4 regions of the Dickeya fangzhongdai genome follow, and region 1 is predicted to be linked to each of the others. Evidence: predicted binding sites of a transcription regulator. Region 1 holds the regulator's gene; each other region holds the start of a gene.
The links. The regulator CRP, encoded in region 1, controls carbon source genes, mostly activating them, when cyclic AMP is high. The targets are predictions, from matches to a motif close to ATGTGANNNNNNTCACAT.
Positions count from the first base shown of each region.

Region 1 (3,211 bases):
CATCACTCCGCAGTTTTCCCGCACGCATATCAACTTTCAGCGCGTGCCGACGGTGGACACCTCCAACCCGTTTGCCGCCAAAGCCATTCCGTCGATGGACGAAAGTTTTGTGGTCATCCACTTTCAGGGGCTGGACCACATTGATTATCCCTACCTGCTGGCGATGCTGCAGGGTTCGTTCATTTCCCACATCAACACGCTGGTGGTGCCGGGCGGCAAAATGGGGCTGGCGATGGAGTTGATCATGATGCCGCTGGTGCAGCGGTTAGTAGAAGGTAATCATATTGATTAAGCGACGCGGCGGGCGGTGAAGTTAGCCGCCGCGTGCAGGCAATTCAGTCGAGCGCGATCACTTCATGGCTGTGGGTAATCGTCACCGCCTTCTCCAGCATCAGCGCCACGGAGCAGTATTTCTCCGCCGACAGCGACACCGCGCGCTCTACCGCCTTGTCGTTCAGCCCCTTGCCGGTAACGATAAAGTGCAGGTTGATGGCGGTGAACAGGCGCGGCGCTTCCGCACGGCGTTCAGAGGTCAGACGCACTTCGCAGTCCGCCACATCATGACGGCCTTTCTGCAGGATAGACACCACATCAATGGCGCTGCACCCGCCTGCCGCCATCAGCACCATTTCCATCGGGCTGGGGGCTTTATCGCCGGCGTTACCGTCCATCAGCAACTGATGTCCGGACGCGGATTCGCCAAGAAACGTTAACCCTTCAACCCATTTCACCCGAGCCTGCATAAGTTTGCCCTCAATCAATTATTTTTGAAATTTTACACCGCTTATGTACAAAAAAGCCTGATAATCAGAGCTTAATCATGCTGAAGCGAGACAACACAAGACACTACACTCAACCTGTGTTACAAACGAAGAAGTAAACCGGTGTATGTTGAGCCTCTGCAAGACCCGCAGCCGGCTTACTGGCGTCATCCGATAGACAGCCTCAGTATATTTATTCCCTGACGTCATTCCGCCAGGACGGAATTGAATTATAACTATGTTATCACGCCGTACAGGGAACTCTGAGCCCTGTGATTTGCGCAGTGAATTACAACAGAGGATAACAGCGAATGGTTCTCGGCAAACCGCAAACAGACCCGACTCTCGAATGGTTCCTTTCTCATTGCCACATTCACAAGTACCCATCGAAGAGCACTCTGATTCATCAGGGTGAAAAAGCAGAGACGCTTTACTACATCGTGAAAGGCTCGGTTGCCGTGCTGATCAAGGATGAAGAAGGCAAGGAAATGATTCTTTCTTATCTGAATCAGGGCGATTTTATCGGCGAACTTGGCTTGTTCGAAGATGGGCAGGAACGCAGTGCGTGGGTCCGGGCGAAGACTGCCTGCGAAGTCGCTGAGATTTCCTATAAAAAATTCCGCCAGCTGATTCAGGTCAACCCGGATATTCTGATGCGGTTGTCCTCGCAGATGGCGCGCCGCCTGCAGGTGACCTCGCAGAAAGTCGGCAACCTGGCGTTCCTCGACGTTACCGGTCGTATCGCGCAAACCCTGCTCAACCTGGCCAAGCAGCCGGACGCCATGACCCACCCGGACGGCATGCAGATCAAGATCACCCGACAGGAGATCGGCCAGATTGTCGGCTGTTCCCGCGAAACCGTCGGTCGTATCCTGAAAATGCTGGAAGATCAGAACCTGATTTCCGCCCACGGTAAAACCATCGTGGTGTACGGCACCCGCTGATTATCATCCACCGGATCAACATCAGCCGGATCAAAAAGAGCGTGCCCAGGCACGCTCTTGTCGTTTTAGTGGAAAGAAAAACCGCGGCTTACGCGCCTTTCACCACCCGCTCCACTGCTTTTCCGAACAGCGCCATGCCTTGATCGATCTCTTCCGGGGTAATCACCAGCGACGGCACGAAGCGAATCACGTCCGGCCCCGCCACCAGAACCATCAACCCCAGATCCGCCGATGCCGCCAGGAAATCCCGGGCGCGGCCATGCCAGGCCGGTTTCAGCTGCGCGCCCAGCAGCAGCCCCATGCCGCGGATTTCGTCGAAAATATCGTACTGCGCGTTGATACTCTCCAGCGCGGACACAAAGCGCGCATGGCGATCCACCACTCCGGACAACACTTCCGGCGTATTGATCACATCCAGCGCCGCTTCCGCCACGGCGCAGGCCAACGGATTGCCGCCGTAAGTCGTGCCGTGGGTGCCGACCGCCATTACCGACGCGATCTCTTCCGTAGTCAGCATCGCGCTGATCGGGAAACCGCCGCCCAGCGCTTTGGCGGTGGTCAGAATGTCCGGCGTGATGCCGTAATGCATATAAGAGAACAGCTTGCCGCTGCGGCCCATGCCGCACTGCACTTCATCAAACACCAGCAGCGCCTGATACTGGTCGCACAGCTCGCGAACCCCTTTGAGAAACGCCGGCGTGGCAGGCGTGATGCCGCCTTCGCCCTGAATCGGTTCCAGTACCACCGCGCAGGTGTGGTCATCCATCACCGCTTTTACCGCATCCAGATCGTTAAACGGCACGTGCACGATGTCCGCCGGTTTCGGGCCGAAACCATCGGCGTATTTCGGCTGGCCGCCGACGGAAACGGTGAACAGCGTACGACCGTGGAACGACTGATAAAACGAAATGATCTTGGTTTTGTACGGGCTGTGGCGGGTAATGGCGTAATGACGAGCCAGCTTGAATGCCGCTTCGTTGGCTTCCGCGCCGGAGTTGGCGAAAAAGACGCGGTCGGCAAAGGTCGCATTAATCAGTTTGGTGGCCAAACGCAGCGCCGGTTCGTTAGTGAACACGTTGCTGGTGTGCCACAGGGTTTCGCCCTGCTCTTTCAACGCCGCCACCAGCGCCGGATGGCAGTGCCCCAGCGCCGTCACCGCGATGCCGCCGGAGAAATCGATATATTCCTTGCCCTGCTGATCCCAGACACGGCTCCCTTTGCCTTTTACCGGCACAAACTGCGCGGGTGCATAAACCGGAAGAATTACCTTATCGTAAGTATCCCGTGTTACTGCTGCTTTCTCTGTCGCCATTTGCTGCCCCGTTGTGATATCCGTGGTTTTCGAGTGAAAATATAGTCATTAAATATGCATAAAAAATCAAAAATACGCAATCATTAATCCGACATGCCCTAAATAGGAAGGGCCTGGTAATAACGCCGGCACACCTGCAACGTGAAGCATGACGGGTATAAAGCCGGATTTGCTCCCACTATCCCTCTATAAAT
Region 1 covers NZ_CP025003.1:4,541,536-4,544,746, forward strand. Annotated here, with positions in the region: gene CVE23_RS20405 (phosphoribulokinase) at 1-292, shown strand, start outside; gene CVE23_RS20410 (OsmC family protein) at 336-743, opposite strand; gene crp (cAMP-activated global transcriptional regulator CRP) at 1,073-1,705, shown strand; gene argD (bifunctional acetylornithine/succinyldiaminopimelate transaminase) at 1,794-3,017, opposite strand; gene CVE23_RS20425 (aminodeoxychorismate synthase component II) at 3,204-3,211, opposite strand, start outside.

Region 2 (3,211 bases), 420 kb from region 1:
GCGGCAGCCCCACCGACCAGCAGCATCAGCAGCGTAAAGCCCAGCAACAGGCGTAGCCGCAGGTTAAGCGTCAGCATCGGCGGCTCCCAGCGCGTACCCTACGCCATGCACGGTACGGATGAAATGGCTGCCGAGTTTCCGGCGCAGATGATGGATGTGCACTTCTACCGCGTTGCTTGAGACCTCGTCGTCCCAACTATAGAGTTTTTCTTCCAGTTGGTTACGGGTCAGGATGTGGCCGGGGTTCATCAGAAACAGTTCCAGCAGCGCCAGCTCACGGGATTTCAGCGTAAGCGGCTCCCCATTGAGCGTCACGTGGCGGGAACCGGGGTCCAGCGTGACGGCGCCATGCGCCAGCACCGGCTGTAACTGCCCATAACGCCTGCGGATCAATGCCTGCAGACGAGCGGCAACCTCGGTCAGTTCAAAGGGTTTGCAAAGGTAATCGTCCGCTCCCTGCTGTAGCCCCTGAACGCGTTGTTCAATCGCATCGCGCGCGGTAAGTATCAGCACGGGTACGTCGTGTCCACGCTGGCGCCATTGCCGCAGAATCTCCAGACCATCGATTTTCGGCAGGCTGAGGTCAAGCACCACCGCATCGTAAGGTGCGGCGGGTAGCGCAGCCAGTCCGTCGTCTCCCTGGGTGAACCAGTCCACGTTAAAACCGAGCTTGATAAGCCCGGCCTTGATGCCGTCGCCAATCAAACGATCGTCCTCGATTAACAGTATACGCATCGTCCCTCCTACTTTTTTCCGCTGTGTTTATACGTTATTTCCTTTGCTAACGAATAGGATGACAGCGCCACGACGCGAGGCGGCCCGCAATCCGGATAAATACCGCTGCAACGCCGTGGGCTTTAAGATCCTGTTAAGAACTTTTTGGTTTAGTAGCCGCAGTTAGTCATTCGGCTTAATCCATCAAGATCTCAGGAGAGAATTCATGAAGAAACGCATTGTACTGGTTGCTGTTGCGGCGTTGTGTTCCGCCTCGTTATCCGCCGCTCAAACCGGAGGATTTCTCGGCCCCAGCGAATCGGCGCCGACGCCGCCTTCTTCTGCGACTGGCGGTTTTTCCGGTCCGGATGGCAGCCTGACCACGGTGGCGCAGGCTAAAGACATGCGTGACGACAGCTGGGTAAGATTGCAGGGCAATATCATTCAGCGTGTTGGCAAAGATGACTATCAGTTTCGCGACGCCACCGGCACCATCCTGGTGGACATTGATGACAGACGGTGGGAAGGCCAGACCATTACCCCGGAAGATCGGGTCGAGTTGAAAGGCGAATTGGACAAAGACTTTAGTTCGGTTCAACTGGATGTGAAACAGATACGGAAAATCCAGAAATAGCCTGCCTTGTCAGGCGGGCTGCGGTCCGCCTGTTGCTCCCGGCAGGGCATTTTTATTGGTTTTAATAACGTAAAATCTTCCTTTTATTACGCCAACGAAACGTTTCGATAACGATCACATTTTCATAAGATAATCGTTGCCTTCTCCTGTTCTTTTTCTACACTTGTCATACAAGCGAAACGTTTCGCTATCAGGGTAAATAAAAATGAAGAAAGGTGCGTTACTTAATTCCGATATTTCATCGGTGATTTCCCGGCTGGGGCATACCGACCAAATTGTCATAGCAGATGCCGGTTTGCCGATTCCGGAGACCACAACCCGTATCGATTTGGCCTTGACCCATAATGTGCCCGGTTTTTTGCAGGTGCTGAATGTGGTAACGGCGGAAATGCAGGTTGAAGCCGCGATTCTGGCGCAGGAAATCATCGAGAAGAATACGCAACTCCATGACGCATTATTGAAACAGTTAGCACAACTTGAACAACACCAGGGAAATACTATTTCACTGCATTACGTCAGCCATGAGGATTTCAAAAAGCAAAGTGGCCAAAGCCGGGCCATTATTCGCACTGGAGAATGTTCTCCGTATGCGAATGTGATCCTTTGTGCCGGCGTCACCTTCTGAGGTACCGATGCAACCTTTACTGCAATTGCAAGGCATCACCAAAACCTTTCCCGGCGTTAAGGCGCTTTCCGGCGCGGCATTGAATGTCTATCCGGGGAAGGTCATGGCGCTGGTGGGTGAGAACGGTGCCGGCAAATCCACCATGATGAAGGTACTGACGGGGATTTATCGCAAAGATGCCGGCAGTATCCATTTTCTAGGTAAGGACGTGGCTTTCAGCGGCCCCAAAGCCTCTCAGGAAGCAGGGATCGGTATTATCCATCAGGAACTGAACCTGATTCCTCAACTGACCATTGCGGAAAATATTTTCCTTGGCCGCGAATTTACCAACCGCTTGGGGCGTATCAACTGGAAACGGATGTACGCCGAGGCGGACAAACTGCTTAAGCGTTTGAATCTGCGTTATGACAGTCGTCGTTTGGTGGGCGAATTGTCGATTGGCGACCAGCAGATGGTCGAAATCGCCAAGGTGCTCAGCTTTGAATCACGGGTCATCATCATGGATGAACCCACCGATGCGTTGACCGATACCGAAACCGCGTCGCTGTTCAGCGTGATTAAAGAACTGCAGTCTCATGGCTGCGGCATCGTCTATATCTCCCATCGACTGAAAGAAATCTTTGAAATCTGTGATGACGTGACGGTCTTTCGCGACGGCCAGTTCATCGGCGAGCGCCCGGTGAGTGAATTGCAGGAAGACTCGCTGATTGAAATGATGGTGGGGCGTAAGCTGGAAGATCAGTATCCCCGCCTGAATCAGGCGCCCGGCGAGGTGCGTTTGCAGGTCAGCGAATTGTCCGGGCCGGGGGTGGAAAACGTGAGTTTCACGCTGCGCAAGGGTGAGATTCTTGGTGTCGCCGGGTTAATGGGCGCCGGTCGTACCGAATTGATGAAAGTGCTTTACGGCGCGCTGCCGCGTACCCACGGCAACGTTCATCTGGACGGTAAGGATGTGGTGACCCGCAGTCCGCAGGACGGGCTTGCCAGCGGCATCGTCTATATTTCCGAAGACCGCAAGCACGACGGGCTGGTGCTCGGCATGTCGGTGAAGGAAAACATGTCCCTGACCGCGCTGCGCTATTTCAGCAATGCCGCGGGGTCGCTGCGGCACGGCGATGAACAGCAGGCGGTGAGTGATTTCATCCGCATGTTCAATATCCGCACGCCGTCCATGTCCCAGACGATTGGGCTGCTGTCTGGCGGCAATCAGCAGAAAGTGGCCATTGCTCGCGGCTTGA
Region 2 covers NZ_CP025003.1:4,956,652-4,959,862, reverse strand. Annotated here, with positions in the region: gene qseC (quorum sensing histidine kinase QseC) at 1-77, opposite strand, end outside; gene qseB (quorum sensing response regulator transcription factor QseB) at 64-735, opposite strand; gene CVE23_RS22220 (YgiW/YdeI family stress tolerance OB fold protein) at 941-1,348, shown strand; gene rbsD (D-ribose pyranase) at 1,554-1,973, shown strand; gene rbsA (ribose ABC transporter ATP-binding protein RbsA) at 1,981-3,211, shown strand, end outside.
Region 2: the regulator CRP is predicted to act here: its motif matches at 1,451-1,468, upstream of rbsD (D-ribose pyranase).

Region 3 (3,211 bases), 810 kb from region 1:
AAACGGCCGTCGTGAACGCGGCTCCAGCGGCGGCGGCGCGCGTACCGGCTACGACTATTTCTGGCAGCAGGCGGATGGCGAAGTGCGGGCGGAAGCCTGGGCCAAAGAGGCGGTGCGCATGGCGCTGGTCAATTTGTCCGCCGTGGCGGCGCCGGCTGGGTCGATGCCGGTGGTGCTGGGCTCAGGCTGGCCGGGCGTGCTGTTGCACGAGGCGGTCGGGCACGGTCTGGAAGGCGACTTCAACCGTCGCGGCACTTCGGTGTTCAGCGGTCAGGTCGGCAAGCTGGTAGCATCCGAGCTGTGTACGGTGGTGGATGACGGTACACTGGAAGGGCGCCGCGGTTCGCTGGCGATGGATGACGAAGGCGTGCCCGGCCAGTACAACGTGCTGATTGAGAACGGCATTCTCAAAGGTTACATGCAGGACAAACTGAACGCCCGTCTGATGGGCGTCGCGCCGACCGGCAACGGCCGCCGCGAGTCATACGCCCATCTGCCGATGCCGCGTATGACCAACACCTACATGCTGGCGGGCAAATCCACTCCGGAAGAGATCATCGCCAGCGTGGATTACGGTCTGTACGCGCCGAACTTTGGCGGCGGTCAGGTGGATATCACCTCCGGCAAGTTCGTGTTCTCCACGTCCGAGGCGTACCTGATCGAGAACGGCCGCGTCACCAAACCGGTGAAAGGCGCGACGCTGATTGGCTCCGGCATTGAAGCCATGCAGCAGATTTCGATGGTCGGCAACGATCTGACGCTGGATAGAGGCGTCGGGGTGTGCGGCAAAGAAGGGCAAAGCTTGCCGGTCGGCGTCGGTCAGCCGACTCTGAAGCTCGACAACATTACGGTAGGCGGCACCGCCTAAGCGTTGATACGTTGGTTGTTAAATCAGGCCGCCGATGCGGCCTGATTTATTTCTGCGGCGGCTCGCTCTGCGGGTGTTCCTGCCGGTATCCCTGATAAATCAGCGCCACCTTGTTGAAATACTCGGTCAGGTAATTAATGCACACCTGCACCTTCAGCGGCAGATTGTCGCGGCGGGTGTAGAGCGCGTACACCGGGCGCGGGTCCGAATGATAACGCGGGAATAGGATCTCTATTTCGCCGCGTTTGATCTCTTCAAATACCCACATTAACGGCATATAGGCGATGCCGGCGCCGTTTTTCAGCCAGCGAATCAGCGTGACCGGGTCGTTGGTGACGAAGCGTCCTTGCGGCGTCAGCCGGGTGGTGATGCCTTCCGGCGCTATCAGCTCAAATTCGCTGTCCGGGCGGACGCTGTACTCCAGCCAGGATACGTTGCTCACGTCGGCGGGTTTTTCCGGCGTGCCGTGCTGCGCCAGATAGCTTCTGGCGGCGCAGACCACCATCGGCATGGAGCCGAGACGGGTGCTGTACAGGCTGGAGTCCTGCAGCGCGCCGACCCGGATGACGATGTCCAATCCGTCGGCAATCAGGTCCGGCGCCGGAATGCCGCACACCAGATTGACCGACAGCCCTGGGTACTCCTTCAGCATGTCGGTGGTCATATTCGCCAGCACGTTTTGCGCCATGGTGGAGGAGCTGCCGATGCGCAGCGTACCGATCGGGGTGTTGTTGAACGCATATAACTGCTCATGCACTTCCTGCGCTTCGTGCAACATGCGGCGGCAGCCGTGGTAGTAGATCCTGCCGGCTTCCGTCAGCCCGATGCTGCGGGTGCTGCGGTTGAGCAGTTTCACCTGCAGTTCATCTTCCAGCCGGGTAACCGTCTGGCTGACGGCAGATACGCTCATTTCCAGCTGACGGGCGGCGGCGGTGAACGAGCCGAACTCCACTACTCTGGCGAAGACCGACATGCTCTTTAATCGTTCCATTGTTAATCCTGGCTTAAAAGTGATTTAGATCACACTGCGTAGATAACATAATAATAACGTTTCATAATATAGCCTGTTTGACCACGAAGAGCGGTCCTGATTACTCGTCTTTGCTGCCGTGGTCGTTCTGAAGGGTTTAAAACGCTGATTTAACGCCGCAAGCGATCTGCATTAAATCAGCGCCCGCCATCGTGATTATTCAGTTAAAGCTGTGTCTTTCACCCGCTGGCAGCGATGCCGACGGGAATGGGTGTTTACCTCATCTTCCCCGACCCCGACACATACGGTTGCTGATGCGAGCGACGGGCGGCGTGATGGTGAAAAAAAGGAAAAGAGGATGAATTCACTCCCGGTCATGGTGCTGTTCGGCCTGTCGTTCCCGCCGGTGTTTTTTGTGCTGCTGGTGACGCTGGCGCTGTTTTTTATCTGTATCCGACTGCTGCATCCCACGGGCATTTACGACCGGGTCTGGCACCCGGCTCTGTTTAATACCGCGTTGTTTGTCTGCCTGTTCTATCTGCTGTTTCGTTTCGGTCTTTGAGGTTGTTGTGAAAGCATCTGTTGTGAAAGTGATGATCAAAAAATTCAGCCGCATGGCCATCACGCTAGTGCTGGTGTTGCTGGCCGCGGTGGCGCTGGTGCGCGTGTGGTCGTTTTACACCGAATCTCCCTGGACCCGCGACGCTCGTTTCAGCGCCGATGTGGTGGCGATCGCCCCCGATGTCAGCGGCCTGCTGACCGATGTGAAAGTGCAGGATAACCAGCCGGTGAAGCAGGGCGATGTGCTGTTCGTGATTGATCAGCCGCGTTACCAGCAGGCGCTGGAGCAGGCGCAGGCGGACGTGGCCTACTATCAGGCGCTGGCTGATGAGAAAAAGCGGGAGTCGGCGCGCCGCCAGCGTCTCGGCGTGCAGGCGATGTCGCGTGAAGAGATTGAACAGTCCGGCAATGCGCTGCAAACCACGCTGCATCAGCTGGCAAAGGCGCAGGCGGAGCTGGAACTGGCGAAGCTCGATCTGGCGCGTACGGTGGTGCGAGCCCCGGCCGATGGCTGGATAACCAACCTGCACGTGCACGCTGGCGAATACATTACCCGCGGCTCCACCGCGGTGGCGCTGGTGAAAAAGGATTCGTTCTATCTGCTGGCCTACATGGAAGAAACCAAACTGGCGGGCGTGCGCCCCGGCTATCGGGTGGAAATCACCCCGCTGGGCAGCAATCAGATTCTGTTCGGCGCGGTGGATAGCATCGCCGCCGGAGTAACCAACAGCAGCAGTTCCGCCGACACCAAAGGGCTGGCGACGGTGGATTCCAATCTGGAATGGGTACGGCTGGCACAGCGGGTGCCGGTC
Region 3 covers NZ_CP025003.1:325,567-328,777, forward strand. Annotated here, with positions in the region: gene tldD (metalloprotease TldD) at 1-868, shown strand, start outside; gene aaeR (HTH-type transcriptional activator AaeR) at 915-1,859, opposite strand; gene aaeX (p-hydroxybenzoic acid efflux pump operon protein AaeX) at 2,197-2,400, shown strand; gene aaeA (p-hydroxybenzoic acid efflux pump subunit AaeA) at 2,432-3,211, shown strand, end outside.
Region 3: the regulator CRP is predicted to act here: its motif matches at 1,877-1,894, upstream of aaeR (HTH-type transcriptional activator AaeR).

Region 4 (3,211 bases), 2.5 Mb from region 1:
CGGGAATTCAGCATTGTCGACCTTAACGGGGGTCGCCGCCGTCTTGACCTGTTTTTGATCGACCCGCAAAACAAATTTATCGTCACGATAGAGAATAAAGCTGGCTCAACCCCCGATGTCGCTCAGCTTGACGACTATCACGCCGCGGTGAAAAACGCGCTGGCGCGCAACGCCTGTTTCCACGGCTATAACTTCCTGTTCGTCGCCATCGACAAATGGTTTAACCAGTCAGCCGATAACGATTTTGTCAGCCAGGCCAAGCGCTGGGCATTTATGAACTACCAGTGGCTGGATAAAGCGGCGCACCGCGCCCGACTGCAATCTGAAAATCATCATGCCGCGGTGCAGTTGCTGTTGTCGTACTGCCAGAAACAGGCCGACTGGCAAAGCCCGGCCGAGCAAAGAATCTCAGAGCTCTCCGCCACGCTGGCAATCCGCTATGCGCCGCTGGTGGAACACTTTTACCAGCAAAGAAATCACTCGCCTGTCCAATGGCGCGTCAGCAAATTTGCCGGCATCGACGCCGAAATGCTGCTGTTCCTGCAACAGCACCGCCCGCTTTGCGACAAGCTGATCCAATCCCGCGGCATCGCCGGCGTGCTGGTTAACATGAAAAAAGCCCTGCCGGATTTGCAGGGTGACGACGGCTCGTACAGCAATAATCTGCAAATCAGCCGCACCTGGTTTAATTTTGCGACCGACGCCATGCTGGAAATCAGCGCGGAGACGTACTGGCCTATCTACGTGAACATTTTCAGAGAAAAAAGCGAAAACAGCCGTCATCCTCGCTTCGGCCTACGGGTGTTTTATGCCGAGGCCTACCTGAATGAAGCCTTCTCCTCTTCGCATTGCGCCTTCACCGACTTGCTCTATCAACACTTTCCTGAGGGAAGAAAATCCAGAGCCTATGACTGGAAAACACTCAGCCATCAATACGGGTTGAGCGCAACGGAGGTGGTTGAGCAGGCGAAAAGACTCGCACAAAAAATAGATGCGATCATTCAGCAGGAAAATGAAGCGGCATTGCCGGACGGCGGTTCATAACCGCTGCCGCAATACCAACCGGACCTGCGGCCGATAAACTTGAGATACATCTCGCATTTGTGATTTCTTTTTCATGTATTTCATATAAAAAGTGATAATAATCACAAATAATCGCCGCGTGTCTGACCAGACTCTGGTTAACATGCTCTGAAAACCGGGAAAGAGAGACCATCATGCAAGCACGCTTCCACGACGCTTTCACGCAACTGCCTGCGGCGCTGCAAGCCACGCTGGCGCCGATACTGGCGCGTGATGATTTTGCCGCCATGCTGACCGCCGACGATGTCAGCAGCATTTGCGCCCAGAGCCAGCTCGACGCCGACAGTTTGGCTTTCGCCCTGCTGCCGCTGGCCGCCGCCTGCGCGCTGACGCCGGTGTCTCACTTTCACGTCGGCGCGATAGCACAGGGCGTCAGCGGCGCCTTCTACTGGGGCGCCAATATGGAGTTCGACGGCCTGCCGCTGCAACAGACCGTCCACGCCGAGCAAAGCGCCGTCAGCCACGCCTGGCTGCGCGACGAACCGGCGCTGCGGGCGGTGACGGTGAACTACACGCCCTGCGGGCACTGCCGCCAGTTCATGAACGAACTCAATAGCGCGCCCGAACTGCGTATTTGCCTGCCAGGGCGTTCACCCGCGCTGCTCGGCCACTATCTGCCGGATGCGTTTGGCCCGCGCGATCTGGCGATCAACACCCTGTTGATGGATGACATCGATAACGGGTTGACGCTGACGACAGACGATCCCCTGCGCCAGCTGGCGCTGGCGGCGGCCAACCGCAGCCACGCGCCGTACAGTAAAGCATTCAGCGGCATCGCGCTGGAAACCCGCCGCGGTCGCCGTTACGCCGGGCGTTATGCGGAAAACGCCGCGTTCAACCCCAGCCTGCCGCCATTGCAGGCGGCGTTGAATCTGGTCAATCTGGCCAGCGAGCCGTTCAGCGACATTCAACGGGCGGTTTTGGTGGAATCCAGCCATGTGACGCTCAGCCAGTGGAGTCTGGCCCAGCCGTTGCTGGCGTCATTCGGCTGTACCGATCTGTGCCGCGAACCGGCGCACTAAAACATAGCGCGCCGCCATGCGTTCATATGGCGGCGCTGCGTCGATTCGGTGGTGGAAAATTCACACCGTGTGAGTAAGACCGGCCCCCCAACCCCCCTCTTTTTCCAGCAGAAGCGCGATAATATGTGACTTTCCCCACATATTTTTCATATGCAAGTCATCTGTAATTATTTTAATTAACAATCCCTGTACATATTTTTGGGGTACTTTAAGATCCGCGTTATCCTATCGTTTCGTTGGTTCTTCGAACCGATTTCCGCTACCCAAAGAGTCGAAAGTCATGGAATTGGAATACGAAAGTAAACGTCCGCTTTATATCCCTTATGCCGGTCCTATCCTGCTCGAATTTCCCCTGCTGAACAAAGGCAGCGCCTTTACCGAGGCGGAGCGCGCCCAGTTCAACCTGCACGGCCTACTGCCCGAAGCGGTGGAAACCATTGAAGAACAGGCAGAGCGCGCCTGGCGGCAGTATCAGGAATTCAAGAACGACATGGAAAAGCACGTGTACCTGCGTAACATTCAGGACACCAACGAAACCCTGTTCTACCGTCTGCTGGAAAACCACCTGAGCGAAATGATGCCGATCATTTATACGCCGACGGTGGGCGCCGCCTGTGAACACTTCTCCGACATTTACCGCCGTGCCCGCGGCCTGTTTATCTCCTACCCCAACCGCGAGCATATCGACGATATGCTGCAAAACGCCACTAAACAAAACGTAAAAGTCATCGTGGTGACGGACGGCGAGCGTATCCTCGGTCTGGGCGACCAGGGCATCGGCGGTATGGGTATTCCGATCGGTAAACTGTCGCTGTACACCGCCTGCGGCGGCATCAGCCCGGCTTACACCCTGCCGGTGGTGCTGGATGTCGGCACCAACAACCCGCAACTGCTCAACGACCCGCTGTACATGGGCTGGCGTCACCCACGTATTACCGGCGACGAATACTACGAGTTCGTGAACGAATTCATTCAGGCGGTGAAACGCCGCTGGCCGAACGTGCTGCTGCAGTTTGAAGACTTCGCACAGAACAACGCCATGCCGCTGCTGAACCGCTACCGCGACGAAATCTGCAGCTTCAACGACGACATTCAGGGCACCGCCG
Region 4 covers NZ_CP025003.1:1,970,645-1,973,855, reverse strand. Annotated here, with positions in the region: gene CVE23_RS08950 (PDDEXK-like family protein) at 1-1,044, shown strand, start outside; gene cdd (cytidine deaminase) at 1,218-2,105, shown strand; gene CVE23_RS08940 (NAD-dependent malic enzyme) at 2,386-3,211, shown strand, end outside.
Region 4: the regulator CRP is predicted to act here: its motif matches at 1,134-1,151, upstream of cdd (cytidine deaminase).